DNA from 2 places in the Lactobacillus acidophilus genome. Region 1 is predicted to be linked to the other one. Evidence: riboswitches for the same ligand, from Rfam matches in the RefSeq annotation. Region 1 holds a riboswitch; the other holds the start of a gene.
What was found. A riboswitch is a leader RNA that binds a small molecule or an ion and turns the genes downstream of it on or off. The one in region 1 is predicted to bind lysine.

Region 1 (15,999 bases):
GCTGAAAAGGGATTAGCTAAGGCTGAAGATTACTCACAAATCGATGCTGCACCTGAAGAAAAGGAACGTGGTATCACTATTAACACCGCCCACGTAGAATACGAAACTGAAAATCGTCACTACGCTCACATGGACGCTCCAGGCCACGCCGACTACATCAAGAACATGATTACCGGTGCGGCTCAAATGGATGGTGCTATCTTAGTTGTTGCTGCAACTGATGGTCCTATGCCACAAACTCGTGAACACATTTTGCTTGCTCGTCAAGTTGGTGTTAACTACATCGTAGTATTCTTGAACAAGTGCGATTTAGTTGACGACCCAGAATTGATCGACTTGGTTGAAATGGAAGTTCGTGACTTGTTGACTGAATACGATTACCCTGGTGATGATATTCCAGTTGTTCGTGGTTCAGCATTAAAGGCTTTACAAGGTGACAAGGAAGCTCAAGACCAAATCATGAAGTTGATGGACATTGTTGATGAATACATCCCAACTCCAGAACGTCAAACTGACAAGCCATTCTTGATGCCAGTTGAAGACGTATTCACTATCACTGGTCGTGGTACTGTTGCTTCAGGTCGTATCGACCGTGGTACTGTTAAGGTCGGTGACGAAGTTGAAATCGTTGGTTTGGTAGATAAAGTTCTTAAGTCAGTTGTTACTGGTTTGGAAATGTTCCACAAGACTTTGGACTTAGGTGAAGCCGGCGATAACGTTGGTGTATTGCTTCGTGGTGTTGACCGTGATCAAGTTGTTCGTGGTCAAGTATTGGCTGCACCCGGCTCAATCCAAACTCATAAGAAGTTTAAGGCACAAGTTTATGTTTTGAAGAAGGACGAAGGTGGTCGTCACACTCCATTCTTCTCAGACTACCGTCCACAATTCTACTTCCACACCACTGATATTACTGGTGAAATTGAATTGCCAGAAGGTACTGAAATGGTTATGCCTGGTGATAACACTGAATTCACTGTTACTTTGATCAAGCCAGCTGCCATCGAAAAGGGTACTAAGTTCACCATCCGTGAAGGTGGTCGTACCGTTGGTGCCGGTCAAGTTACTGAAATCCTTGACTAATTTCTAACGATATAGTTAAAAAAGATGCACTTCTTCACTGGAGCGCATCTTTTTTCTTTTATATTTGTTTTTTGTGCTAGTTTAAGGTAAGATAACTTAGTATGCAAGAAGCAAACTCAAAATTGACATTGGAGGTATTTTATTAATGTCTGTAAAATGGGAAAAAACCGGTAAGACAACCGGTGAACTTACTTTTGATATTTCAAAAGATGAAATTAAATTAGGTTTAGACCAAGCTTTTAAAAGAATAAAGAAAAATTTACGTGTTCCTGGCTTTAGAAAGGGTCACGTTTCTCGTGTTATTTTTGATCAATATTACGGTGAAGAAGCTTTATACGAAGATGCTTTGAATATCGTATTGCCAAACGCATATGCAGCTGCTGTTAAGGAAGCTGGTATTAATGCAGTTGGCCAACCACAAATTGTTCCTGTATCAATGGACAAGGACAAGGACTGGACTATGAAGGCTACTGTTACTGTACAACCAGAAGTTGAATTAGGCGAATACAAGGGTATTGAAGTTCCTAAGCAAAACACTCGTGTTTACCAAAAGGATATTGATGCTGAACTTGACAAGCGTCGTGAACAAAGTGCTGAACTTGTTCTTAAGAAGGGTAAGGCAGAAAATGGCGATACTGTAACTATCGATTACAAAGGTACTATTGATGGTAAGGAATTTGACGGTGGCTCAGCTGAAAACTACTCACTCGAATTAGGTTCAGGTACTTTTATTCCAGGTTTTGAAGATCAACTTGTTGGTCACGAAGCTGGCGATGATGTTGACGTTGTAGTAACTTTCCCTAAAGACTACGGTGCAAAGGACTTGGCTGGTAAGGAAGCACACTTTGCTACTAAGATCCATGAAGTTAAGTCAAAGCAACTTCCTGAATTAGATGATGAGTTTGCTAAAGACGTTGACGATTCAGTAGATACTCTTGATGAATTAAAGGAAAAGATCAAGAAAGATTTAAAGGATCAAAAAGAACAAGTTGCAAATGATGCTATTCAAGAAGCTGCAATCGAAGGTGCTGTAAAGAATGCTACCATCGATGAAATTCCTGATGCTATGATCCAAGAAGATGTTGATACTCAATTAAATCAATACTTGGGTAACATGCAACGTCAAGGTATTGACCCACAAACTTACTACAAGTTGACTAATACTACTGAAGATCAATTACGTTCACAATTTGCTAAGAATGCTGCAGAAAGAGTTAAGACTAACTTAGTTCTTGAAGCAATCGTTGCTGCAGAAGATCTTAAGGCAACTAAGGAAGAAATTGATAAGGAAATCAAGGACCTTGCTGCTGAATACAACATGGATGAAAAGGTTGTACGTAACACCTTGTCAGACGATATGTTGGGTCATGACATTACTGTACGTAAGGCTATGGATCTTATTACTGACAATGCTAAGCAAGTTGCTAAGTCAAAACTTGAAGCAAAAGATTCAGACGATAAAGAAAGCAAGTAAGACTAATTTACTTATTTCTTAAAAGGAGCGGCTTTAGGCCGCTTTTTTTAATGTTCAAGCTTAATATTTACTAATATTAGTTAATTTATGATAATCTAATTTTGGTAGATATAGGAGGAAAAGTTAATGGCAAATCAGTTTACAGATCAAGAAGAGATTAAATGTGCTTTTTGTGGTAAAACTCAAGACCAAGTTAAAAAAATGATTGCCGGAAACGGTGTATATATTTGTAATGAATGTGTTGACTTGGCTAAAAAAATTATTGACGATGAATTACGTGCAGATTCACTAAAAACTGCAAGTGAACTGCCTAAACCAGTTGAAATTAAAAAACAACTTGATCAATATGTAATTGGTCAAGATCGTGCTAAAAAAGTACTATCAGTTGCTGTTTATAATCACTACAAGAGAATCAGCCAAATGGATGTAGATTCATCAACAGAATTACAAAAGTCTAATATTGCAATGATTGGTCCTACTGGATCAGGTAAGACTTATTTAGCTCAAACACTTGCACGTATTTTAAACGTTCCATTTGCAATTGCTGATGCAACCACGTTAACTGAAGCTGGATATGTTGGTGAAGATGTAGAAAACATTTTGCTTAAATTATTACAAAATGCTGATTACGATCTTGAACGAGCACAACGTGGAATTATTTATATTGATGAAATTGATAAGATTTCTAAAAAATCTGAAAACGTATCAATTACACGTGATGTTTCAGGTGAAGGTGTGCAACAATCGCTTTTGAAGATTTTGGAAGGTACTATTGCTTCTGTGCCTCCTCAAGGTGGACGAAAGCATCCGCAACAAGAAATGATAAAGATGGATACTACTAATATTCTCTTTATTGTAGGTGGAGCATTTGATGGAATTGAACAGATTGTTAAAAGCCGTTTAGGTAAGAAAACTATTGGTTTTGGTGCTGAAAACGAAGTTAACAAGGTAGATGCTGATGATTGGACTCGTCATTTAACTACTGCTGATTTAGTTAAATTCGGTATGATTCCAGAATTCATTGGTAGAATTCCAATTATTACCACGCTTGATAAACTTGATAATAAAGATTTAGTTCGCGTATTAACTGAGCCAAAGAATGCTCTTGTTAAGCAATATAAGAAACTTCTATCATTAGATGGTGTAGAATTGAAGTTTACTGATGGTGCATTAAAAGCAATTGCTGATTTAGCTATCCAAAGAAATATGGGAGCTCGTGGTTTAAGAACAATCATTGAAAATTCAATTATGGATATTATGTATGAAACCCCAAGTGAAGAAGATATTGAATCAGTAGAAGTGACTAAAGACGTAATAACCCGTCACGCACAGCCTCGCATTACTCGTAAAAATGCTGAAGAAGTTCAGGTAAAAGCAAATGATAATTAAAAGTAGTGAATATGCTGTTAGTGCTGTGAAAGAGGAACAGTATCCGAAGGATAATTTGCCTGAAATAGCTCTAGCAGGCCGCTCAAACGTGGGAAAATCTAGTTTGATTAATACCCTGCTTAAGCGTAAAAATTTAGCTAGAACGTCATCACAGCCTGGTAAAACACAAACTTTAAACTTCTATTTGGTTAATGATGATTTTTATTTAGTTGATGTACCAGGTTATGGATATGCAAAAGTTTCTCAAAAAAGACGTCAAGAATTTGGTGAAATGATTCAGGACTATTTAGAAACTAGACCTAATTTAAAAGGATTAATTATTCTTATTGATAGTCGTCATGAACCGACTAAAGATGATATTTCCATGTATGAATATGCACAATATTTAAATATTCCCATCTTAGTTGTCTGTACAAAAATGGATAAAATCAAAAAAAACCAAACCAATAAAGTTATGACAGGATTAAGAAAAAAATTAGATCTTAATTATGATCACGTGACGGTTTTGACTTTTAGCTCAGTTACTAAATTTCATGTAACTGAATTAGGAAATTGGATTGAAGATAAGATTAGTCAATAAAAGCGTTGCTCTTTAAGGGCAACGCTTTTTTCTATGCTAAAGTAGTTATGCTGTTAAATTTAGGTAAGTTATCTATGAATTGTTCATATGCTTGTTGTTCTTTAGTTTCAGAAATTTGTACATTTGCAAAATTATTATTCCGTAGGTCACTTTTAGAAATAATGATGTGATGAGTAATTGTGGCATTACCGGTCAATTCAATCCAATATGTACTATCATCATAATGAACTTTTGTTTGAACCATACCACCGGGATTAAAAACGTCAATTTTTGAATTAATATCCACCATGTCAGGATGAGTTAGTAAAAGAGCTAATGAGGTAGCTGACATACCGGTACCGCATGCATTAGTAAAGCCTACTCCACGCTCATATGTACGAACAAATAGTTTATTCTTATCTAAAATTTGAGCAAAGTTAACGTTGACGCCATCAGTGAAGTAAGGGTTATTGTCATTTAGTCTTTTACCTATGTTTCCTAAAATTGGACCGGCGATCTGTTCTTGGTTAACAAAATTAATTAAATGAGGATTGGGTACGGCGATAGAGGTGAAACGCAGACCAGGATAAATTTCCGGTACAAATGTATCAATTAAACGGTTATGACCTAAATTAGTAAAAGGCAATGCCTCTTTATTAAATCTAACCGGTGAAATTTCAACTGAATAAGCTGGCACACCTTTAGCAAAATTTTCTTCTTTATGAACGCGTAGACTTGCATTCATTGTATCAATTAAAAAATGATCTTTTTGATATTTTTCACTTAAATAGCGAGCAACGGTTCTAAGACCATTACCGCACATTGAAGCTTCACTGCCATCTTCATTGATTACGCGCATTTGGGCTAAAGAATTCTTTCGAACGGACTTGTTAATTACTAAAACACCATCTGCTCCATTCAAAATTCCGGTTTTAGGATTAGTAATTTTTTTAGTAAAAGCTCTTAATTCTTTATCTGTAAGAGAATTGTCTAATTCAGTCTGATCTAAAATAAAAAAATGATTTTGTGAGCCATGTACCTTTAATAAATTAACCATACTGTACCTTTCTAATTAAAAAAATCTTGATAAATAATTTTTACTGCTTTATCTGCTTTTTCTTTCTTAGTACCAATCATTATTGAGATCTGGGATGCACCTTGATTAATCATTCTAGGCGTAATTCCTTGGCTAGCTAAAGAATCTAGAATTTGTCGACTAACGCCAGGAGTCTTCTTCATCCCTTCACCAACAACCATAATAATGGCATAGTCATCAATCCATTCAAGTTGATCAGGATTGATAGTAGCTTGAATTTCATTACAGATTTGATCAATTAGTTGATCATTTAAAAAATCGTTATTAAAAATAATAGTAATATCATCAATACCTGAAGGCATATGTTCGTAAGGAATATTATGTTTATATAAAATTTGCAGGATACGAAGAGTAAAACCAGCTTCTTTGTTTAAAAGATATTTGTGGAGATACAGAGCAGAAAAATGTTTTTGACTAGTTACTCCCGTTATGGTGTTATCTGGTGAAAAATTCTTTTCTGGCACAATCATTGTTCCCGGATTATCTGGTTCTTGAGTATTTTTAACATTGATTGGTATTTGTCCCTGAATAGCCGGAATTAAAGCTTCGTCATGGAAAACAGAAAAGCCTGCATAAGATAGTTCACGCATCTCTCGATAAGTCATTTTTTTAATTGAAATGGGATGCATAACAATATTAGGATTAGCTGCGAATATTCCGTTTACATCAGTAAAGTTTTCATAGATGTTTGCATGGAATCCACGGGCTAAAATAGCTCCTGTAATATCAGAACCGCCCCGAGAAAATGTAGCAATATTTCCTGAAGGAGTAATTCCAAAAAAACCTGGAAAAATGATTTTTTCATTGGGATCAATTTTTATTTGATCTAAATTTAAATAACTTTCTGGATTAACTAAAGCATCATTAGGTTCACCTGTTACGATTAATCCAGCATCGACTGGATCAAGAAAGCGGCTTTTAATATTCTCATGTTGTAAGATTAACGCTATCAAGCGAGCATTTAATCGTTCGCCATGTGCCTTAAATGCTGCCATCAAGTAATTATTATCAGGATAATTTTGATTTGGTAAGGCTAATAAAATATTCTGAATAATTTGTAATTTTTCATCGTTTAAACCAAAAAAATATCCAATTTCTTGGTATCTAGCAAAAATCTGTTTAACAATTGCATCTGTTTCTTCATGTTTTAAAACTTGTTCAGCATATTTAATTAAGAGATCCGTAACTTTAGTATCGGCATTATTTCTTTTACCTGGAGCAGAAACGACAATAACTTGTCTTTCTGGATCATTTAAAATTATATTTAAAGCTTGCTCAACGCTTTGTCCACTAGCTAATGAGCTACCACCGAACTTAACTACTTTCATACTAACACCTCATGATTATTGTTTGATAAACTGCTTTCATAAATTGTTAATTTATAGCAAGAGAAGCAAACTAAATTTAGTTGCCATTTTAACATTATTTTTTAATCATGCAACTAAAAAATGATAATAGCAATAATTATAGCTACCTAAAAAATAATAAAATTAAATTTTTATAATAAAAATATTGACTATCTTTTCATAAAAATGTAGACTACATGTAAATCATAGAGGCGCAACTGACAAGAGTAACAATTATAAGTTAGGCAAAACGATGATTAATTGTGAAAGGGGAGGTTGCCGAAGCTTAACCACGCCAAAGGTATAGGCTGGGTCGCAGTTGAATAAATTGCGAACTGTCGCGAAAATTTCGCGGAGCGCTATCGAATATAAGATTGAGTGAAAACTAATCCATTGTTTGCTTGGCGCAGGCAGTGGATTTTTTATTAGCGTTTCGCCTGCACGAACGGGAGAGAAAAGCATGAATCCACAAATTATGGAAAAACAAGTTAATGAAAAAGGGCATTTAACAATTGGCGGTGTTGATACTCTTGAACTTGCGAAGAAATATGGTACGCCGTTAGTTGTATATGATGTAAATCGAATCCGTAATCAAATTAGGGCTTTTAAAAAAGTATTTGAAGAAGAAGGCGTTAGTTATGCTGTGAGTTATGCTAGCAAAGCATTTGCCTGTATTGCTATGTATCAAGTAGCCAATGAAGAAGGTGCATATACTGATGTTGTTTCGGCTGGAGAATTGTATACTGCATTGAAAGCCGGCTTTCCAGCAGAAAAAATTAGTTTTCATGGTAATAATAAATCTTTAGCTGAAATTGAAATGGCAGTTAAAAATCATGTAGGAAAGATTATTATTGATAATTTTCATGAGATTGAACTGCTAGATCAGGTATTGCACCAATATGATACCCAAATAAATGTTATGTTGCGAATCACTCCAGGAATTTCGGCACATACTCATGAATATGATCAAACCGGTCAAATTGATAGTAAATTTGGCTTTGATCTAGAATCAGGACAGGCAGATTTAGCATTAGAGCGAGTTTTAGCTAATTCGAGAATGAATATGTTAGGTATTCATGCTCATATAGGATCACAAATTTTTGAATTAAATGGTTTTGAATTAGCTGCTAAAAAGTTAATGGAAGTAGCAGAAAATTGGCGTAGCCAATATGGATATACAGCAAAAATAATTAATGTAGGTGGCGGTTTTGGCATCAAATATACTGCTGATGATAATCCGTTAAAACCTGAAGAATTCGTAAGAACAATTATTGAAACAATAAAAAAAGGATCAGCTGATGCTGCTTTTCCAACTCCAGAAATTGATATTGAACCTGGTCGTTCAATTGTAGGTCCTGCTGGATATAACTTATATACTGTGGGAAGTTGTAAAACTATTCCAAGTTATAGTCCATATGTTGCCGTAGATGGTGGTATGGGTGACAATATTCGTCCTGCGTTATATCAAGCAAAATATGATGTGGTTTTAGCAAATAATCCTAAGGCGCCAGTCGTTAATCGCGTGAGGATCGCAGGTAAATATTGTGAGAGTGGCGATATTTTAGCTACCGAATCATTACCAGAAGTTAAATCTGGTGACGTACTAGCAATGCTGGATACAGGAGCATACGGATATTCAATGGCGTCGAATTATAATCGAAATCCTCGACCAGCTGTAGTTTTTGCAGAAAACAGAAAAGCGCACTTAGTCGTCAAAAGAGAAAGTTTAGAAGATCTAGTTCATTTAGACAGGTTTTGTAAGGAATAGTTATTTGTAAGGGAAAAATTATGACAAATTTAGATGCAAAAAGCATTATTGAATATATTGGAAATGCTCCTAAGAAAACACCGGTAAAGGTTTTTATTAAAGGTAATTTGGATCAACTTAATTTTCCAAATACAATTGAAAACTTTACTGAACAACATTCAGGTATAATTTTTGGTGATTGGAAAGATGTAGAACCATTTTTAAATGATAATAAGGAAAAGATTGTCCAATATCGAATTGAAAATGATGTTAGAAATTCTGCTGTACCTTTAATTGATTTGAAGAAATTTAATGCACGTATTGAACCAGGTGCAATTATTCGTGACCAAGTGGCTATTGGTAAAAATGCAGTAATCATGATGGGTGCGATTATTAATATTGGTGCTGAAATTGGTGATGATACGATGATCGACATGGGTGTTGTTTTAGGTGGACGTGCGATCGTTGGTAAACATTGTCATATCGGTGCAGGAAGTGTTTTAGCGGGTGTAATTGAACCAGCTTCGGCTAAACCTGTTCAAATTGATGATGACGTTGTTATCGGTGCTAATGCAGTAGTAATTGAGGGTATACATGTAGGTAAAGGTGCGGTTATTGCAGCCGGCGCCATAGTTACCAAGGATGTAGAACCATATACAATGGTTGCAGGTGTTCCAGCAAAAGTAATTAAAAAAGTTGATAATAAAACTTTAGATAAGACTGGATTAGAAGATGACTTAAGAAAGATTTAGTTATGACAGTTTTAAGTGAAAAAGAATTAATTCAAATTCGGCGGCATTTACATGAAATTCCTGAATTAGCTCTCCAAGAAAAAGAAACGCATGATTATTTACTAAAGGTAATTAAAAATTTAAAACAAGATCATTTAACTATTGTAGTGCCTAAGACATTACCAACTGCAATATTAGGTTTAGTTAAAGGAATTAATCCTAAAAAAACAATCGGCTATAGAACTGATATTGATGCATTACCTGTACAAGAAAAGACTGGCTTACCTTTTACTTCAAAACATTCTGGAATAATGCATGCCTGCGGACATGATATTCATATGACCGTAGCTTTAGGCTTATTAAGCTATTTTAGTGAAAATCAACCTAAAGATAATTTGCTATTTTTCTTTCAACCAGCTGAAGAAAGTGAGAGTGGAGGAAAACAGGCATACGAAAAAGGCTTATTTCAGGGAAAATTTAAACCAGATGAATTTTATGGGTTGCATGATAATCCAGAACTACCTGCTGGTAGTATTGGCTGTAGAATGGGAACCTTATTTGCTGGAACAACTGAAATAAATATTGATGTAATTGGTAAAAGCGGCCATGCTGCTTTTCCGCAAAATGCTAATGATACAGTTGTAGCGGCCGCAAATTTAATTATGCAAATTCAAACTATCATTTCACGAAGTATTGATCCAATTCAAAGTGGTGTCATTACTTTGGGTAAGGTTAATGCAGGAGTTATTAGAAATGTAATTGCAGGTCATACTAGAATTGAGGGAACTATTCGTGGGTTAACTCAAAAAATGATTCTACAAATAGATAGACGTTTGCAAGATGTATGTGATGGAATTGCACATAGCTATAATGTAGAAGTAAATTTGGAATTAAATCAAGGTGGCTATTGGCCAGTAGAAAATGATCCTAAGATAACTAAAAATTTCATTTCTTATATGAAGAAAAATCCTAAGGTTAACTTTATAGAAACAGAGCCTAAAATGACAGGAGAAGATTTTGGCTTTTTGCTAGCGAAGTTCCCAGGAACAATGTTTTGGTTAGGAGTTGGTGATCCAAGTTCACAATTACATTCATCTACACTTAATCCGGATGAAAAAAGTATTCAAAGTGGAATTGATGCAATTAAAGGATTTTTAATTGATAGAATGGGGTAAATAATATGGCTACACTAATTGATGCGGATTTGTTAACAGCGATTGTAACACCATTTGATGAAAATAATAAAATAGATTTTTCTAGCTTGGAGAAATTAGTTAATTATTTGATTGGTCAGGGATGCAATGGCTTTGTAGTGGGCGGAACAACAGGTGAAACACCAACCTTGACCCATGATGAAAAAATAGATCTATATAAACATTTTAGTCAGTTTGTTAATAAGCGTGTGCCAATAATTGCAGGAACTGGAAGTAACAATACTGCTGAAACTATTGCCTTTACTAATGAAGTAGCACAAATTGAAGGTATTGATTATGCATTAATAGTTGTACCACCATATAACAAACCAAATCAACGTAGTATGGTAGCGCACTTCAGTGCAATAAATGACGCTACTAAAATTCCATTTTTAATTTATAACATTCCCGGTAGAACTGGTGTAAAGATGGAAAAAGAAACAATCGTCCAATTATCGCGTTTGGATAACATTAAAGGGATTAAGCAATGTGCATCGCTTGAAGAAATGGAATATATTATTGAAAATAAAGACCCAGATTTCCAAGTGTTTACTGGTGAAGATACACAAGCACTTACTGCACGTTTATTAGGAGCTAATGGAGTGATTTCAGTAGCCAGTCATATATATGCAAATCAAATGCGTAGAATGTATGATTCTCTTTATGAAGGTAATTATCCATTAGCCGCCAAGATACAGCGCTGGCTTACACCAAGGATGCAAGCATTATTTATGTATCCTTCTCCAGCCCCAGTGAAAGCAGTCTTAAATGCTCAAGGACTTAATGTAGGTGGTTGTCGTTTACCATTAGTTGAATTAAATGATGAAGAAAAAATAACTTTAGCACAACGCTTAGGTTTGGATGATAATGCACTAATGCAAAAGTTACCACTTGATTTAGGAAAGGAACTTGAGGATGACTAAAAGGGTATTGATAGCTGGTTTTACTGGCGCAATGGGACAAAAAGCTGTTAATTTAGTTAATAGCTTGTCAGATTTTAAAATAGTAGCAGGGCTATCACCATCGGCAGAAAATGACCCTCAAAAATATAATTTGCCAGAGGATGCTCAAATTTTTAATAGTTTAGATGAAATACCTGATAATTTGACAGATATTTGGATTGATTTTACGCTTCCCAAAGCGGTATATAATAATGTAAAATTTGCTTTAACCCATCATATTTCACCAATTGTAGGAACTACTGGTTTAAGTGATGGGCAAGAAGCAGAATTAATTGAAATTTCTAAGGAAGAAAAGGTTGGTGGGATAATTGCCCCTAACTTCGGGATTTCCGCAGTATTATTGATGAAGTTTGCTAAAGAAGCAGCTAAATATTTCCCAGATGTAGAGATTATTGAAATGCATCATGCAGATAAGAAGGATGCGCCGTCTGGTACTGCTTTAGCAACTGCTAAAATGATTGCAGAAAATAGACCTGCTCATCAGACTGCTCCAGATGAAGTTGAAACTTTAGAAAATGTGCGTGGAGGAGATTATGAAGGGATAAAAATCCATTCTGTTCGTCTACCAGGTTATGTAGCACATGAGCAAGTTTTATTTGGTGGAACAGGAGAAGCTTTAACTATTAGACAAGATTCATTTGATCGTCAAAGTTTTATGAGTGGGGTTAAGGTTGCTTTAGAAAAAGTAGATCAATTAAATGAATTGGTTGTTGGTTTAGAAAATATTTTATAAAAGGGAGGCAATGTTATGCCAGAATTAGCTAGCGATTTAGGATTAAGCAAAAAAATTCAAGATGTAAGAGCTTCAGGAATTAGAATTTTTGATAATAAAGTATCAACTATTCCCGGAATTATTAAATTGACACTGGGTGAACCAGATATGAATACTCCTGAACATGTGAAAAAAGCTGCAATCAAGAGTATTGAAGAAAATGATTCACATTATGCACCACAAAAAGGAAAGTTAGAATTAAGAAAAGCAATTAGTAATTACTTGAATAAGGTAACCGGGATTGACTATAATCCAGAAACTGAAATTATAGTGACTGTAGGTGCAACTGAAGCTATTAATGCAACGCTTTTCGCCCTTACTAATCCTGGTGATAAGGTAGCCATTCCAACCCCAGTATTTTCATTATATTGGCCAGTTGCTACATTAGCAGATGCGGACTATGTCTTAATAAATACTGCAGAAGATGATTTTAAATTAACACCACAAAAGTTGGAAAAAGCTGTTGAAGAAAATCCAGCAATTAAAACTGTCATTTTAAATTATCCAACAAACCCAACTGGTGTTGAGTATACAGAAGATGAAATTAGAGCTTTAGCTAAAGTAATTGAAGAAAAACATTTATATGTAATTACGGATGAAATTTATAGTAGTTTAACATATGGTGTGAAGCATTTTTCAATCGCAAGTTTAATTCCTGAAAGGGCAATTTATATTTCAGGTTTATCAAAATCGCATGCTATGACAGGATATCGATTGGGCTATGTAGCTGGTCCTGCAAAGATTATGGAACAAATTGGTAAGGTTCATGGGTTAATGGTTACAACGACTACCGATTCTTCTCAAGCTGCAGCGATCGAAGCATTAGAAAATGGATTAGATGATCCTGACGAATATCGTAGAGTTTATCAAAAAAGACGTGATTTCGTACTTAAAGCATTAGAAGAGATGGGGATGCATGCGGTAAAGCCAGATGGAGCGTTCTACATTTTTGCTAAAATTCCAGCTAAATATGGTAAGGATGATATGCAGTTTGCTTTAGACTTAGCTTTTAAGGAAAAAGTAGGTATCACCCCAGGTAGTGCATTTGGTCCTGGTGGTGAAGGGTATGTCAGGTTATCATATGCTTCAAGTGATGAAAATTTGCATGAAGCAATGAAGCGAATAAAGCAATTTTTACAAGAGGATAAATAATGACTAAAGAATATAATGTTGCAATATTAGGTGCTACTGGTGCTGTTGGTAGAAGAATGATTGATCAATTAGCTAAATCAACGATTCCGGTAAAAAGTGTAAAGCTACTTGCTTCTTCTAGAACTGCTGGTACTATTCTAAAATTTAAGGATCAAGAATTAACTGTTGAAGAAACAACGCCTGAATCATTTGATGGAATTGATTTAGTTTTATCATCAGCCGGTGGTTCAGTTTCAAAGAAATTTTTACCAGAAGCTGTCAAAAGAGGAGCAGTTTGTGTTGATAATACCAGTGCATTTAGGATGGAGCCAGATGTTCCATTAGTAGTCCCAGAAGTTAATCCGGATGCATTGAAGGAACATAATGGCATTATTGCTAATCCTAATTGTTCAACTATTCAAATGGTCATGGCTCTGGAACCAATTAGAAGAAAATTTGGCTTAAAACAAATCATTGTTTCGACTTATCAAGCGGCATCTGGTGCAGGTCAAGCGGCGATTGATGAGTTAAAAAAGAATCTCAAGATTATTTAGAAGGTAAAGATATGCAAGAAGATGCTAAGATTTTACCGACTAAGGGGGATAAAAAGCATTATCCATTGGCATTTAACCTGTTACCCCAAATCGATGTCTTAGAAGATAGTGGTTATTCACATGAAGAATGGAAAATGATCCATGAAACTAAAAAGATTATGTTAGGCGATATGAATGCTAAGGATATCAAGGTGACTGCAACTTGTGTAAGAGTTCCTGTGCCAATTGCTCATGGCGAAAGTGTTTATTTTACTGTTGAAGATGAAAGTGTTACAGCGCAAGATATTATGGATGCAGTTGCTGATTTTCCTGGTGTTGTACTTGAAGATGATATTAAGAATCAAATTTATCCTCAGCCTATTAATGCTGCGGGCAAGAGAGAAACCTTCGTGGGTAGAATTCGTCCAGACTATGAAAATAAAGGTGCATTTAATATGTGGATCGTAGCTGATAATCTTTTAAAAGGTGCAGCTTGGAACACAGTTGAAAATGCTGAATATTTAGTAAAAATGAATTTAATTTAACAAAAAAGTACAGATGCTCTAAAAAAGCAAGTCTGTACTTTTTTGTTGTGGTAAAATATTCCAGAATAATTTTGTAGAGAAGGCTTTATATTGAAACAAACTAAAAAATTCTGGTTATTATTAATTTTGTTAGTGTCTACATTGGGGATGGCATTAGAACAAACGCAAACAGTAAATGCTAAGGTCTATTCTAATAGTCAATTACGTAAATATGTAAGAAAAACCCTAAGAAAGCATCATTTGCGTGGAAGCGTGGTAGTAGTCAAAAATGGACATAGTCAACAAATAAGTGAGGGTTATGGCTATTATAGACGTAGAATCAAAAATGGGAGTAAAAAGTTAGTATATCCAACCGGTTCTTTGCAAAAATCGATAACTGCTGCCATTATTGCTCAATTAATCTATCAAAATAAATTTTCACAAAATACTAAAATTTCAAAATGGTATGCCAATTTAAGAAATGCTTCTAAAATTAGCGTAGGGCAATTAATGACGCATACTTCAGGGATTGGTTTCAGTGGGACTGAATCTAATAATGGCGTTAATTTTTCTGAAAATGGCGCAGTTAATTGGGCAGTAGCAAGAGTAAATGCACAAGAAAATACCGGTATCAATAGTTTTAACTATAATAATGCCAATTACATTTTATTAGCTGGGATTATCCGCAAATCTACTGGTAAATCATATGCTACTAATGTAAAAGAACGCATAATTAAGCCATTACATTTGAAACATACTTATATTTATAACAATATTCCTCGTTCTCAAACGGATGCTATTTCATATCTTTACCGTTATGGCAAAAATTATGAAGCAGCTGCATATGCAAATAAAAATGTAGTTTCTCAATTGCCTGGTGCAGGGAATCTGTTTTCTACACCAGCTGATTATTTAAAAATTCAACGCAGTTTATATAATGGGAAAATTTTAACTGCTAAGCAATTCTCGTATTTAGCTCATTTAAAATCAAAGGTTAATACTTATTCAGGTGGTTTTTACTTGAAAAAAAGTGGTACTTTGAAATTGGCATATGGTAATTTTGGAGATACCCATTTTGTTAATTGGATGCAATTGACTAAAAATAATAAAAATGGAATTGTGATGTTTCTTAACCAAACTTATGGTACTAAGAATCAAATTAAGAGTGTTGGTTATAATATTTTGAAACATATTAAATCTAACACCTTTATAAAAGGATAAATAAAAATCACTTACCAATTTTGATAAGTGATTTTTTTATCGATGGCTTTTAGGCATTGCCGTTTTACGCTGAGCAAAAAGTTCACCGATTACTTTAAAGAAACCATAGATAATTAACAAGACACCAATAATAATAATTGATTGCCTATTAAAGGCTCTAGGATTAACAATAATAATAATGCCAAGTGCAAAGGCAAGTATTGCTTCAATTGCCACAATAATAATTCTAAGTAGTCCAGGT
Region 2 (15,999 bases), 710 kb from region 1:
AAAGAATTAGATCGAAATTATGGAAGAGGGACATTTTCATTTTCTAATATTTTAGGAATTTTTAGATTATGCTTTATTACCTTTTATTCATTTTTTAGTATAATAGCTCTACTGAATCAAAAAATATAAACAACAAAGAAAGAAGTATATCAATGAAAAAAATATTTACATTTCTAACGGCAATTTTACTAAGTATGGTCGCGGCATTTACCTTTACACACCATACAGTTTTAGCAGATGATGACACACCAGTGGTTACACTAGGTACTTCATTAACTGATTCTCAAAGAAATGGTACTTTAAAAACTTTAACTGCTCCTTTAAACGGTGGCAATTACCAAACAATCACCGTTACTGGTTCTGATTTAGTTAAATACTTAAATCCATCAGGCGACAACTTCACCACTTCTTCTGGAGTGTGGTCCAGCGCAATGATTCAAAAAACAAGCAGTGGTTCAGGTATTAACGTAAAAATTTTAGACTACAATGGCAAAAATAATATCACTACGATTACTGCCAACCAATATAAAAATGCAGCTTTAACCGCCGGTATTACTGATGCCAATATTTACGTTACAAGTGCTGTACCAATCGATGGTTCTGGAGCCTTAGCCGGTGTTTATGCTGCCTATGCCAAAAACGGTAACGCATTGAATCAAAAACAAGTTAATGCAGCTCAAGATGAAATGAACACTTTGAGTGGTATTACACAAGATAACAAAAATAAAGAAGGCTACTCCGATGCTCAATTAAATAATGCGGTTGCCGGTGCAAAATCAGAAATGGCTAAACAAGGACAAAATATTTCTGACAGTCAAATTCGCGATATCGTGAATAACCAAATTAACATTAACCACCTAGGTAATACGATTAACAATAATCAAAAAAATCAAATAGTTAATTTGTTAATTGAAATTCGTGATTCCGGCGCTTTAAAAAATGGTAGCTTTAAATCACAAGCTTCTAAACTTTCAAGTCAAATTCAAAATGGTGCTAAGAACATCTTTAACAAATTTAATACACAAGAAAATCGTAGTTGGTTACAACAATTGTGGGACAATGTTGTAAACTTCTTCAGTCATATTTTCGGTTAATAATTAAGGCATGATTATCAAAATGATAGTCATGCCTTTGCTTTTACATTTTCTTATCCATATAGCGATTTAACTCATGATCTACAAATTCATTACCACGATTATTCGCATGCCCCTTAGTCCATTTAAACGTGCTATCTGGGAAATGTTTTAATAATTCATCTAATTCTTTCCATTCAGATACATTCTTAAGTGGGCCAGATGATCGTTTCCAACCGCGCTTCTTCCAACCTTCTAACCAGTGATTATTAATAGCATTTAAAACATACTGAGAATCAAGCACAAATAATAAATGTTTTTCGTTAAAACCTAACTCTATCAACTTCTTCAATGCATTGATCAAAGCAGTTTGTTCCATTTGATTATTAGTTGCTCCATATTCCCCACCAGCATCGTGAACGGATTGGCTATCCCATTCAATTAAATATGCCCAAGCAGCCTTGTCAGTCTTTTTAACATGACCACCTTTAAATACACCAGTATTACGCGTACCACCATCTGTATAAATTGTCGCAAAATATTTAGTAGAACTACTTTTAGCTTTAGTATTTATTGGATTAGTTGCATCAACCGCTTTACTTTTTTGCTTTATTTTCTCTACTGCATTTTCTAATGTATCATTATCAGGTTCAATTAAATCTTCATGGACATCTGCAAATTCAATTGCATCAGTAATATTTTTAAAAGATTTATATTCTGCACCGGAAAAGCCATCAACTTGTGCTTTTGCTTCATCCCAAGTGCGATACATACCTGGTTTACGTCCTTTTTTTACTGCAAAAAATTTCATCGATATCTACCCCAAGAAAAAAATTACACCACAATGGTAAAATGTATTTATTCTAATTAATTATAAAAGATTTTGACAAGAAGGTGGCAAAAGATGTTCTTTAATACAAAAAAATATGCAGAAGAAGCCGAAAAAAATAATCGACACGATCTCGAGCAAGAACCCAGCATGTTTAACATGATTTCTTTAGGGTTAATTGCCACCTTTGCACCTACAAGAATATTCTTAAAATTACATAAACGTCATATTGAAAATAAGGCCATAATTGAAAAAAGTACGGAAAAACAAGTTCCAATTATCTATTTTCACGGTTTTCGTGGCGGTGACTATACCACCAATGTCATGATTCAACATGCCACTTCAGACAAGGGAAACAAAAAATTTCTAAAAGTAACTGTAGATTTACTAGGCAATTTCAAACTAGAAGGTACTTGGACTGGCGATAAGCACCCCATCGTTCAAGTAGCCTTTAGACAAAGAATTGTCGGAATTTATGGTATTGATTACTATTTAAGCTTTGTTTTACCATTTTTATCTAAAAGATATGGATTTAAAAACTATATTGCCGTTGCTCACTCATTAGCCTGTCCTTGCATTATTAGAACAGAAATGAAGCACTACTTAAGTAAATCGTTTCCGCATTTAACAAAATGTGCTTTAATTGCGGGGCCCTTCAATGGAGTTACTTATTTGGGCGATGTTCCTAATGTTAATCTTTTAAACGAAAATGGACGCCCTAATATGATGAACCCACATTATCTATATCTCTTATTTAATAGAAGAAAATTCAATCCTAATATCTCAGTTTTAAATATCTATGGTAATGTATTGGATAATACAAATACTGACAAATTTATTTCAGTTGTTTCTGCCAAAAGTATTCGCTATATTTTGGCTCCTAAAGCTCACTTTTATCAAGAAGTTGAAGTTCGTGGTAAAAACGACGCTGAGCATAGTTGGATGCATGATAATCCGTTTGTAATTGATATTGTTGATAAATTTCTTAATTTAAAAAAGTAATTTTTATTTTGGAGGAGAACTATGGTCTGGTGGCACGACTTTATCAGAATTATCTTTATTACTAACACGATCTTAGCTTTTTACATTGTTTTCCATCGTAGACGTTCAGTATCAACAACCTGGGCTTGGTTAATTATTTTGCTCATTTTCCCTATCGTTGGAATTACACTTTACGCATTTTTTGGTCGTGGTATTTCCCAGGAAAACATTTTTGCAATTAACAAACAGCACCACATTGGCTTACGTAATGTACAAAAATCCATTGCAAAAGCTCCTAAAAAAACAAGTCCTTCAGATACATCAAATATAGGACAAATTGCCATCAACTTTTTTAATCAAGATGATGAAGCTCCTGTAACCAAAAATAATAATGTAAAACTATATACAGAAGGCAATACTTTTTTTCATGATATGTTAAAAGATATTGTTAGGGCAAAAGAAACTATCAATATTGAATTTTATACTTTTTATAATGATGACATCGGTAATCGTGTCCTGCAGCTATTGATAAAAAAAGCACAACAAGGTGTTAAAGTTCGCGTTGTCTATGATGCATGGGGATCAATGGGAGCTACTAAAGCTTGGTTTGACCAATTACGCAAAGCCGGTGGTAAAGTTCTCCCCTTTATCACATCAAGAAATATGATTACGAGATATCGGATCAATTACCACCTACACCGAAAAATTGTTGTTATCGATGGTAAGATTTCTTGGACTGGTGGTTTCAACATCGGGGATCAATACTTAGGAAGAAAAAAGAAATTTGGTCATTGGCGTGATAGTCAGGTACGTATTGTTGGTTCCGCCTCACTTTTATTACAAGAACGATTTGTCATGGATTGGAACGCTTCTATAAATAATGATGATGAGATTATTCGCTTTAATTCCACTTTATTTCCTGATCTTGACGAAAAGAATATTCATCAAGATGACGTTGCCACACAGATTATTTCAGATGGACCGGATCGTTATACATCTTATATGCGTAACGGCATGATGCGTCTAATGCTACTTGCTAGGAACCGCTTGTGGGTACAAACGCCTTACTTAATTCCTGATGATGCAGTTTTTGCAACTTGGCAAACTATCGCCATGTCTGGAGTTGACGTCAGAATTATGATTCCATGCAAGCCAGACCATCCATTCATCTATCGTGCAACTCAATGGTATGCCAATGAATTAACACGTTTCGGCGTAAAAATTTATATTTATGAAGATGGATTTTTACACGCTAAAACTACTATTATTGATGATAACTTCTCCTCAGTGGGTTCAATGAACCAGGACTATCGATCATACAGTCTTAATTTTGAGGATAATGCTATTTTTTATGATAAAAATTTCAATAAAAAAATGGCTGAGGCTTTTGAAGAAGACATGAAAAAAAGTCACCTGCTTACTCCTGAAGAAATAAAAAAGCAAGGTCGCTGGCTGCGAACCTTACAAAGTTTCTCTCGTATGCTTTCACCAATTCTGTAGCAATTAAGCTTGAATTTCAACTGGAATATTTTTGTCAATATATTTTTGAAGTGCTGGCAATACTTCATTAATTTGAACACGAAAACGCATCATATAAGCCCTATTGTTATTGGTTCTGAAAAGTGCCATTACTAAGGGCTTATTTTGATTAGGAACATTAATTATCGTGATATTAGCGATTTCCTCATATTTAACTGTTCTTTTAAAATAGCCTGAGACAACCATTCTTTTTGTACTAAAACCAGAAAATCCATCTACAATACTAATTAATAAGAATAAGGCTAAAAATACGTTCAAGCCTGGATCACCTTTTTCAATGTAATTCCATGTAAATCCTAGCCAAATAAAAATAATTGCCCAAATAATTGAGGAGATACGGTAACGCCCGCTAAATTCTATCTTTGCTTGCCAATACCAGCTATAGCAAGCATAAGCCAACATTAATATATTAACTATAATGTAAAAATAAGACATGTATGTCATAAAACTTCTCCTCAATTGTTATATTTCTTTCCATTATAACAAAGCACTGATTTATAATTAAATTAAACAGACCTATGAGAGTAAATATTATGAAGCCAAATGATATAACTGAATTACAAAAAGATATTGATCAAGCAAAACATATTACATTTTTAACTGGTGCTGGAGTATCTACCCATTCGGGCATCCCAGATTATCGTTCTAAAAATGGTATCTATAATGGTATTAAAGAAAGTCCTGAAACTATTTTAAGTGAAGCCACACTTTTTCATCGTCCAGAACTTTTCTACAATTTTGTGATGGAAAACATGTATTTTCCAAGTGCTCAGCCCAATTTAATCCATAAAAAAATTGCCCAATTGTGTAGTCAAAAAGGAGATTTAATTACGCAAAATATTGATGGTTTAGATACAAAAGCAGGAAATACTCACGTCACAGAATTTCATGGCAATTTATATAATATTTATTGTACTAAGTGCCACCAACAAGTTTCATACTCAGAGTATGCCAATGGCTATCTTCATAAAAATTGCGGCGGAATTATTCGTCCTGGTATAGTACTTTATGGAGAAGCAATTAATCCTGAAGTATTAAACGTTTCGATTAACAATATGCAAAAATCTGATTTAATCATTATTAGCGGAACAAGTTTTGTCGTCTATCCTTTTGCCCAATTATTAGCATATAAAAAAGGATCTGCCAAAATCTACTCTATTAATAAAACTGCCATCCCTGCTCCACAAGTTACACAAATTATCGGGGATGCTCTTGATGTATTTAAGCAATTGAATTAAAATGACTGGTTTGTTATTCTAAGAATACCAGCTTTTTTCATGTATATGGGTGGTGAAAACATGACAGATTTTTTTATTATGATTATGTTACGATTGATTCTTGGACGTATTTCTTAACTGCATCTGAGTTCGGCTTAACTTATGTTGGCCTTAAAGGAGACGAAACTGTCTCTCCTATTTTTAGCTTTTATCCTCATAGAATGCTAATTCACGATCCTAAGCGATTAGAACCTTATACTACACAATTAAAGGAATACTTCGCAGGCACTAGAAAAGAATTTGATGTTCCAATCGATATTTCTAAATTCGGAACCGAATTTCAAAGAAAAGTACTAGAAGTTGTCAAAAAAATTCCTTATGGTCTTACTGTAAGTTACGGCACAGTAGCAGCTGGATTACCAGATGCTACTTCTTCACGATCGGTAGCCCATGCAGTAGCTCTAAATCCTGTATTAATTTTTATTCCAGACCATCGAGTTATTTTATCTAATAACAAGGTAGGAACATACCGTCTAGGTCAAAAAGAAAAACTTAAGTTAATAGAATTAGAAAAGAGTCATTTACATGGCAATTCTTAAAATGTATGCTCCATTTTTTGATGGTAACAATTGGTTGCATGTTTTAACAAGCGGCAAGGACTGGATGATCATTCTGACTTTAATTATTATGGAATGTCTTCTTTCAGTTGATAATGCTGTAGTTTTAGCAGCTCAAACACAGGTACTACCCACAAAAAGTGAGAAAGAAAAATCCTTATTATACGGACTTTGGGGAGCATATCTTTTTAGATTCATTGTAATTGGAATAGGTACTTATTTAATTAACTTCTGGGAAATCAAATTAGCCGGTAGTATATATCTATTCTATTTATCAATTAAATTCTTCTATGATCAACGCCACCCTAAAGAAGTTGTTGAACACGAAAAAGAAAAAGAAGCCCGTGAAAAAGCACACTATAAAAATAAAAAGAAGAAAAAACACGTTCTTTCACTTTTTTGGCGAACGGTTATTTCGATTGAATCAATGGATATTGTTTTCTCAATTGACTCTGTTCTTGCAGCATTAGCTATTTCGGATAATCCCGTAGTTGTTTTGATTGGTGGAATGATCGGTATCCTCTGCATGAGAGGTGTAGCCGAAATTATAATTAAATTAATGGATATAATTCCAGAATTAGAACCTATGGCTTACGTTTTAATTGGAATTATTGCATTAAAATTATTATTAGCTCTGCCACCACTTAAATGGGAAATGCCAAATACGGCATTTGCAATTATCGTATTTGCAATATTGGGTTTAACTATTATTTTCCACTTCTGGCGTGTTAAAAAACATGGACATAAACATTTATAAGCAAAAACCTAATCTTGATAATGAGATTAGGTTTTTGCTTATTTGCTTATAGGTGATTTTCTACATATTTTTTCAGCACCACAGCTTGATTATGTTCTCTATTTTTCGCACCGTAGAGAAACAACACATCGTCAGATTTCAACTTATTCCGCACTATTTTAATAAATTCAGTTGTGAAATTATTATCATCTAGTTCATTAATATATTTTGCTTTGAACTCAGGGAATTTTTCGTCTTCATGATTAAACCATTTTCTTAATTCATTTGTTGGACCAATTTGCTTAGCCCATTCATCCAAGTTTGCTTTGACTTTACTTATTCCACGTGGCCACATCCGATCAACCAAAATTCGGTAGCCTCCTGGTTGTTCATGATCATAAATTCGTACTAATTTAATTTCCGTCATTTGAAATTCCTCGTTTCTTCTTTTAGTGTATTACTAAAAGATGAATTTAGAAACAACGAGGCACTTTATGAATTACGCAGAATATTTTACTAATCGATCTACCGATGAAATTACTCGTGACTTAATCGGACGGCCACTTACTTTTAATGATGGACAAGAAAAACTCGGCGGCTATATCGTAGAAGCAGAAGCTTACATGGGCAAACTTGATCGTGCTGCTCATTCATATGGCGGCCATCGCAGCCCGGCCAATGAAGGTCTTTACCGCACCGGTGGTACTATTTATATTTATGCCCAACGCCAGTATTTTTTCTTCGATGTTGCTTGCCAAGAAGAAAATGAACCACAAGGTGTGTTGGTTCGTGCCATCGATCCTGCTTGGGGTATTGATTCTATGATCAAAAATAGAAATGGAAAAAGCGGTGTACTTATTACTAATGGTCCTGCTAAAATGATGCAGGCTTTTGGGATTCATGATAAAAATTGGAATCTACATTTTCTTTCTGATTCTCCGTTTACCATTGATTTAGCCGACAATCATAAGCGCATTGCCCAGGAAATAATTGCAGATAAACGCGTCGGTATCAACCAATCTGATCCTATTTGGGCAAACAAAAAACTGCGTTATTATGTTGCTGGAAATCCTTACGTTTCAGATATGAAGAAAAGAGATTACGCTTCCAATAATGGTTGGACTTGACAAATATATATTTTTCCTTTAATCTGTTTGTCAGTTAAATAATTTTCCAATGCAATAGAGGTTGCGACAATCACAAGGTATTTTGGAGTCCGCGAAGATGAAGAAGAATATCTCAGGGTTGCCGCCGAAATGGATTCAATATTCGCGTATTAATCTGTTGGGCTACAGGAGCATATCCTGCAGACTGTCTCGGTTAGTCCCCGAGGAGCGCTATAAGATTTGGTTTGAACACTAATGATTATTATCCTCGTTTGTTTTGGCAAGCGAGGTTTTTATTTACGCTTTATTGTATTGGCTTTGGATTAAAAACTATTTTTGGAGGTTTTTACAATTGAAGTCAAGATTTAGATGGATTGCTGCATTAATGACAGTACTCCTTAGTATTTTTATCGGATTCAACTTTAACAGCCATTCAACTCAAGCTGCTAAAAAAGATTCTGGTACATTAAAGATTGGTATGGAAGCCAATTACCCACCTTACAACTGGACTCAACCAACTAAAACAAATGGTGCAGTTCCAATTGATGGCTCTAATTCATATGCAAATGGTTATGATGTTCAAATTGCCAAAATTATTGGTAAAAGACTTCATAAAAAAGTTGTAGTTGAAAAGACTCAATGGGATGGTCTTCTTCCTGCTTTAACTTCAGGTAAGATCGATTTGATCATTGCCGGTATGTCACCTACTGCTGAAAGACGTAAAGCAATTAACTTCTCAGAACCTTACCGTAAGAGCACATTTGTTGTAATTACTAACAAGGCAAGTAAATATTCAAACGCCAAGAAGCTATCTGACTTCAAAGGTGCTAAATTAACTGCACAACAAGGTACTTTGCACTACGACTTGATCAAGCAGTTAAAGGGTTCTAAGAGAGAACCAGCTATGCGTGATTTTTCAGCCATGCGTCAAAGTCTTTCATCAGGTACAATTGATGGCTACGTTGCTGAAGATATTGAATTTGAAAGTTACCACAATGTTAACCCTAATATTATTGCCATTAACTTAAATAAGATGGCTGGTTTTAAGGTTGATCATGATGACTCTGTTACAAGTATTGGTGTAAAGAAAGGCAACACTAAACTTTTAAACGAAGTTAACGCCACTTTAAGAACCATTTCTAACAAAAAGCGTGATCAATTGATGTCACAAGCTATTAGAGAACAACCTAAGGCTGGTAACGAAACCAAGAATGAAAATTGGCTTGTTACTACTTGGAAGCAATACGGTGGCATGATTATGTCAGGTATTGGCATGACATTACTTTTGGCTCTAGTTGGTACCATCGTCGGTTTCTTCATCGGCTTACTTGTAGGTATTGTTCGTACTATCCCTACTCCAACTACTCGTGGTAAGCGCTGGGCTTTAAACTTTGTTAAATGGTTATTGTCAGTTTATGTTGAAATCTTCCGTGGTACTCCAATGATGGTTCAAGCTGCAGTAATTTATTATGGTATTGCTCAATTCTGGCACTTAAACTTGAACAGAACTGTTGCCGCTTTAATTATCGTTTCTATTAACACTGGTGCTTACCTTGCCGAAGTTATTCGTGGTGGTATTATTTCAACTCCAGAAGGACAATTCGAAGCAGCTAGTGCTCTCGGTATGACTCACAACCAAAGAATGTGGCATATTATCTTACCTCAAGCTATTAAGAATTGTTTACCTTCAATTACTAACGAATTTATCGTTAATATTAAGGATACTTCAGTATTGAGTATTATCTCAGTTTCAGAATTATTCTTCGTTGGTACAACAATTGCCAGTCAATCATTCAAGTTCTTCCCAACTTATTTGATGATTTCAGCAATCTACTTAATTTTGACATTTACTATTACTAGAATCTTTAACTTTATTGAAAAGCGACTTGAAGGTAATAAGAATTACAACTTGATGGCCAACCAAGTTCAAGTTGGTACTCCAAAAGATGCGGAGGCAAATAACTAATGACTGAATCAAACGAAACAATTATTTCTTTAAAACATATGCAAAAGGCCTATGGCAGTCACCAAGTCTTAAAAGATATCTCTGTTGATATCAAAAAAGGCGAGATTGTAACTATTATTGGTCCTTCCGGTGGTGGTAAGTCAACTACTCTTCGTTGCATCAACTTACTTGAAGAACCTACCGGCGGAGAAATTGATTTCCACGGCGAAAATATTTTAAAACCTGGTTATAATCGCAATGCTTTCAGATCAAAGGTGGGTATGGTTTTCCAACAATTCGATTTATTTGAAAATAAGAATGTGTTAGAAAACTGCATGATCGGTCAAGAATTAGTTCTTAAGCGTTCCAAAGACGAGGCACGTAAGATTGCTATGGAAAACTTAGAAAAAGTTGGTATGGGGCCATTTATCAAGGCCAAGCCACAACAATTATCAGGTGGACAACAGCAACGTGTAGCTATTGCTCGTGCGATTTCAATGAATCCAGAAGTTTTACTCTTTGATGAACCAACTAGTGCCCTTGACCCTGAAATGGTTGGTGAAGTGCTAGATGTTATGCAAAAACTAGCTACAACCGGTTTAACAATGGCAATCGTTACTCACGAAATGGGCTTTGCTAAGAGTATCTCAGACCGTGTATTATTTATTAGTGACGGTGTAATTACTGAACAAGGTTCACCCGCTCAAATCTTTGATAATCCGCAAAATGAAAAGACTCAAAAGTTCTTAAGTAACTTTAGAAAAATGGATTTTTAGATATTAACAAACGAGAAGTAAGCAAACTTCTCGTTTGTTTAGTTTATAATTAAGAAAAATTATTTGGAGGAAAAATATGAATGAAAAAGTATATTACTTCATCAAGTCTTATGATGATAGTTTACCCATGCCACCCGCAGAAAGTTTTGGTCAAATTCTAAATGAAACTTACTTACATCCCTTTGATTGGAGTGCTAGAACAACACGTAAATCCTACTGGTGGAGTGTTTTAATCAACTTCATTCTTTCCATTTTATGTATTGTGCTTGGTTTCTATGCTTTTAATAAAAACATCAATCCCGGTATTAGAGTAATTGATGCCGTTGTCGCCATTGTAGTCTATCTCTGGGTATTTCTAGCAGGTCTTGGTCAAATGGTCCGTCGTTTGCACGATGTTGGCTATAGCGGCTACTGGTATTGGTCTACATTTACTGGCTACGGCACAATGTTTCTATTTTATTTAGCACTGCAGCCTTCAGCTCAGCGCAAAGTAAAGTGGGGTAAATACTTATTTAGCGATCAAGATTATCCCGAAGGAAAAAAAGAAAAAGTTCCCGTGCCAACAATCGGACAAATTTTGAAGGAACATTTCTTTGACTGCTTTAATTGGGATGCCAGATCTACTAGAACATCATTTTGGGTAGGTACTGCTATTAATCAAGTGGTTATGGTAATCGGTGTGCTTGCATGCTACTTGATTGCTTTCTTGCTTTTTCTTCCATTCAGGGTCACTGGCTTAAACTCTGACGATTCAAAAGTCATTGCTGTATTCTTCATCATTTTCCTTATTTTCTTCGCTGCTGTAACCATTTGGGCATTCTTAGCACAATTAGGTCACACTGTTCGTCGTTTGCACGATGCTGGTTTTAATGGTGGCTGGTGGTGGTTAAGCGTAATTCCTTACGTTGGACAATTACTTTTAGCATTCTTGCTATTCCACCCTACCGTTAAAAATGAAGTTAAGTGGAACAAATATTTATTTGATCCTGAAGATCGAATTAGATAAGCAAAAAAGATCATTCTCAATTATTGGGAATGATCTTTTTATTATTTTCGTTCAACTATTTTAGAATTAATTCTAAAATAGCTATCCAGCGGCTTAAATAATATCATTATTTTCTTTAATTCGTGCTAGTTTCCAACCTGTATCAAAGTATGTCTTACGAATTTGACGTAAATCGTCATAATCACTCTGCAAACTATCAATTGCATCCTGTAAACTTTTATTTTGCTTTCTGATTTCATTCAACTCAGGATCATTAATTATACCCTTAAGATGCACTTGCGCAGCTAAATAACGACGACGATGCTCAAATTCTTCTCTTAAAGTGCCTAATGCATTTTCATACTTAACAAGTTTTTTATTAATATCAGAAATTTGATCATTTAGTTGAATAAATAGCTTATATGGCATATCCGACTTAATTCGATTACATTCTGCACAAGCTAAAGTCAAATTATCCAAACTATTATTATGACTTAATGAAACGGGGTCTTTATGATCTACACTATGACCGCGTCTACCACAATACTGGCAGCGATACTTATATTTAGCTCTAATGCGTTCACGGTCAATAAAATCCACTTCATTTAATTGAAAATTGATTTCCAAACCCATTTTTTTCAGATTCTGCTCAAAGGTTATATCTTGGTTAGGTACATAATCATTTTGTCCATCTTCACTTTTGATTACCGCTAGATTAAAATCAGACCGTTTAATCTGTTGGCGTGCAATTTCATTACCATCATAATCTTGCAAAAAAGCTTCGTATTTTTTACGAGCTTTTTTATTTTTTACAATAAAATTTAATTGATCTTGCTTTTTATCTGCACCAACAAATGTATATAGCAAACTTTGAGCAAATGTAGATACTGCATTATTGGAATACTCTTCTGGATTTAAATTACGCGTTCTGCAAATATCACAAATACTGGTTAATTTAGGATTCATTAATCCTTCTTGCTTAAAATGCAAGGAGTCCATGCGGAGCCCGCATGAACTACATTGAAATTTCACCTATTCATCATCCCCTAACAATAAAATGCTAAAAGCTATCCGTTGCATCTTATCTTTTCCTGCAAAATCACCTTTAAAAAGATCTGGCAAAATCTTCTTAATAAAATATTGTACACAAACTAAATCATCAAACTTCTTGATTGTTTCAAGACTTTCTTTAAACATTTGCATATAAACTGGATTAGGATTACCTAATTCAATTTCCCCATAAGCTTCATACAACAGATCTAACTTGTCACAAACTGACAAAATCTTTCCTTCTAAGGTGTCATCTTTTCCTTCTGAAAGACGTCTAGTATAAATTTCTTGAAATTCTTTTGGTATCTCTTCTTTGATGAATTTGGTAGTCATTGTCTCTTCAACATCACCAATCATCTTTCTAAGTTGAGGAGTAGCATATTTAACTGGTGTTTTAATGTCACCGATAAATCGTTCAGTATAATCATGATTTAAACTCTTTTCATAAAGAGCCTTCCAATTAATTTTTTTATTACCATGCACTTCTTCAATATCACCCATCATTTGTGCAAGTTCTGCTGTTCTAAAGCAGTGATCAGCAACTGAATGATGATGATACTTAAAATATCCTGGTGCACGATCAATCGACTCTAAACTGTTAAAACCTTGAATGTATGCATTTAATCCCATTTTTATCCTCCTCAATAAATAAGTTAAAAATTTTTACTATGTTACCAAAAAATAAATAATACTTCAACTACATTTTAGCAGCATCTAAAGCTGCAATAGTAGTTAGAGCTGCATCATAATAATTATTTTGTGGTAAACGTTTAGCAAAAATATATTGCTGTGACATAAATAAATTATCATAGCCTTCTTTTCTATTAAAACTCACAGCACAAAAAATCGGTGCACTAAAGCTTGCAGACACATAATTATTAATTGCTTTGCCACTTAAAGTATAGCCAGCTGTTACTACATTCTGCTTACTGAAGAATTTAAGCATTCGATTTTCAATTTTTTTAGCCACTTTATTATTACTATTAGCTAACATCATTGGAACACGACAAGCATTTGCGGAAAAATTACCATCATCTTTGGTAGCAACTGTATTAGCTTTGACTGGCTGAGCATTTGTTGCACTAACCCACGCAAAATCTGGTACTAAGCCTGTTTTATGCTGGCGACTAAGCTGATAAAGACGCTCAAGCATAGTTCGTTTTATCGTCAACCAGCGATCATCACCCGTAGCTTTATAAAAACTATCAAAGAATTCCGGCATTACATCTGATGTACGCATTAAATCATAATATTTAGAATTCTTATTAGCCCAATTTCCTACCGTTAGCGTTCTAGTTTTAGCATTATATTCATAACGTAAAATGTCTTGCAATATCTTAACAGCTTCATCTTGATAATAAATATCTTTATATACCTTACTTGCTAGCAACAACGCCTCGGCAATAAATAAATCACCGTCAGTTGCACTATTTTTATCTACCTGCCACTTACCATTTTCTTCAACTTCACGCCAAGACATTAAAGCAGTTTTTCTTTTATTAATTGTTTCACGGTGTTTTAAATAAAAATTATTTAGACGTTCAAACGTGGCTTTATCACCAAAACCATTCTGAGCTGCTAAAGCAGAAATATACATCCCATATCCTTGCCCTTCAGACAAAGCAGTATACTTATTTGAATTAGGCGTAGTATTAATATAACTTTCTTTTTCATTAATTTTAACAACGTAATATTTTTGCCATTGTCTATAAAAATCCTGTTTTAATTGATGACTATTATCCAGTCGTACATAAGCCATAATCGCTGTAAAAATTACAATTATCAATATAAATGTTAGGGGCACTAATTTTAGTCTCTTCATTTTCTCTTCCTAAATTAATCAGCAAATCTCTTAGTTTTAACCCACTTAGTACCATCACGATGAAAAATTCTGTCACAAAATACTGAACATACGGCATGAATTGAAACAATAATGAATAACTGAGAATAAGTAAAATATGATGCTATAGCAAGCCAAATTTGTTCGGTAGTTGCTTGGCCATATTGTGTACACATAGCAACATTGATTTGCAAAACATATAATAAAATCATTAATAACCAATTTAACAAAAGAATTTGAGCTAACAATATATTATTAGAAGTAATCGTAAATGGCAGTTGAATATTTGGATTCCAAACATGTGCAATCATTGTAAATAAATTCGCTAAAAAAATGAAATCGGATAAAACGATCGCCGCATTGAACCAAAAGAAAGTACAAGAATAATAAAAAGTTTCGAGCTTCACACGCCAGTTACTCTTATCAAAGATATGCTTAAAATTATTAATAACTACTTCATAATTTCCTTTAGCCCAGCGTAATCGTTGGAAGTAATAATCTTTTAAACGCTCTGGTTCCTGCTGAAAAGCTTCAGAATTATAAGCTAAAGCAATCAATTTGCCAGATCCCATAATTTTAAAAGAGATATCAGTATCTTCTGTTAAAGCGCCGTTACGCCAACCACCAATTGATTCAACGTATTTTTTATTAATAATAAAATTTGTTCCTGGAATACGACCTATTTTAAATAATTGCCAAATGCCACAATGTTGAATTCTCTGTGTTACAACGATTTCTTGGTTAATACATCTAGTTAAAAAATTCTGTTTAGCATTACGCGTTTTATTACGTCCAAAGGCTGCCATATAACGTTGCGGATTTTCTTGTACTTTTTTAACTAGAAAGTATAATGCATTCTCTTCTGGCATCGCATCTGCATCATAAACACCTAAATATTCACCATGAGCAATCTTCAAAGCATCATTCAACACACCAGCTTTACCACCAGAACCAGTTCGTCTAATAACTCGTGCGTTACATTTGTAATACTGCTTATTTTTTAAAACTTCATCTAAAACATCAGCTGTTTTATCTTCACAATTATCAGCATAAAATAATACTTCCAATTTATCCTTAGGATAATTTAAATTTAAAATCGCTGTAGCTGTTTTCTCAATTACCAATTCTTCATTATGAGCTGGAACAACAATCGTTACTTTGGGATACCGCTTTAGTGGCACTATTTTAACCAAAACCTTACTATGTTTAAGCCAAAATGCAATTGCTCCACTTAAAGTAATAATAGACATCAGTAACGACAGCCAAATTGAAATAAGAGTGATTATTTGCATTACATCATTCATT

Region 2: another riboswitch for lysine. It lies ahead of SO785_RS08160 (ABC transporter substrate-binding protein/permease); the one in region 1 lies ahead of lysA (diaminopimelate decarboxylase).

What each region holds. Positions count from the first base shown of each region.
Region 1 is NZ_CP139575.1:972,179-988,177, reverse strand. It holds gene tuf (elongation factor Tu) at 1-1,080, shown strand, start outside; gene tig (trigger factor) at 1,226-2,554, shown strand; gene clpX (ATP-dependent Clp protease ATP-binding subunit ClpX) at 2,681-3,943, shown strand; gene yihA (ribosome biogenesis GTP-binding protein YihA/YsxC) at 3,933-4,523, shown strand; gene dapF (diaminopimelate epimerase) at 4,555-5,559, opposite strand; gene SO785_RS04415 (aspartate kinase) at 5,571-6,926, opposite strand; lysine riboswitch at 7,144-7,314, shown strand; gene lysA (diaminopimelate decarboxylase) at 7,405-8,712, shown strand; gene dapD (2,3,4,5-tetrahydropyridine-2,6-dicarboxylate N-acetyltransferase) at 8,733-9,443, shown strand; gene SO785_RS04400 (N-acetyldiaminopimelate deacetylase) at 9,446-10,597, shown strand; gene dapA (4-hydroxy-tetrahydrodipicolinate synthase) at 10,603-11,538, shown strand; gene dapB (4-hydroxy-tetrahydrodipicolinate reductase) at 11,531-12,310, shown strand; gene SO785_RS04385 (aminotransferase class I/II-fold pyridoxal phosphate-dependent enzyme) at 12,326-13,501, shown strand; partial or broken gene SO785_RS04380 (aspartate-semialdehyde dehydrogenase) at 13,501-14,558, shown strand; gene SO785_RS04375 (serine hydrolase domain-containing protein) at 14,706-15,758, shown strand; gene SO785_RS04370 (Mbeg1-like protein) at 15,795-15,999, opposite strand, start outside.
Region 2 is NZ_CP139575.1:1,686,502-1,702,500, forward strand. It holds gene SO785_RS08110 (DUF1002 domain-containing protein) at 153-1,094, shown strand; gene SO785_RS08115 (ribonuclease H family protein) at 1,138-1,884, opposite strand; gene SO785_RS08120 (alpha/beta hydrolase) at 1,978-2,904, shown strand; gene cls (cardiolipin synthase) at 2,926-4,383, shown strand; gene SO785_RS08130 (hypothetical protein) at 4,387-4,866, opposite strand; gene SO785_RS08135 (NAD-dependent protein deacylase) at 4,956-5,660, shown strand; gene SO785_RS08140 (methylated-DNA--[protein]-cysteine S-methyltransferase) at 5,753-6,238, shown strand; gene SO785_RS08145 (TerC family protein) at 6,225-7,013, shown strand; gene SO785_RS08150 (DUF488 domain-containing protein) at 7,060-7,419, opposite strand; gene SO785_RS08155 (DNA-3-methyladenine glycosylase) at 7,487-8,119, shown strand; lysine riboswitch at 8,167-8,340, shown strand; gene SO785_RS08160 (ABC transporter substrate-binding protein/permease) at 8,451-10,064, shown strand; gene SO785_RS08165 (amino acid ABC transporter ATP-binding protein) at 10,064-10,819, shown strand; gene SO785_RS08170 (DUF805 domain-containing protein) at 10,896-11,825, shown strand; gene SO785_RS08175 (HNH endonuclease signature motif containing protein) at 11,919-12,836, opposite strand; gene SO785_RS08180 (YfbR-like 5'-deoxynucleotidase) at 12,837-13,484, opposite strand; gene SO785_RS08185 (glycosyl hydrolase family 8) at 13,552-14,676, opposite strand; gene SO785_RS08190 (glycosyltransferase family 2 protein) at 14,691-15,998, opposite strand; gene SO785_RS08195 (hypothetical protein) at 15,995-15,999, opposite strand, start outside.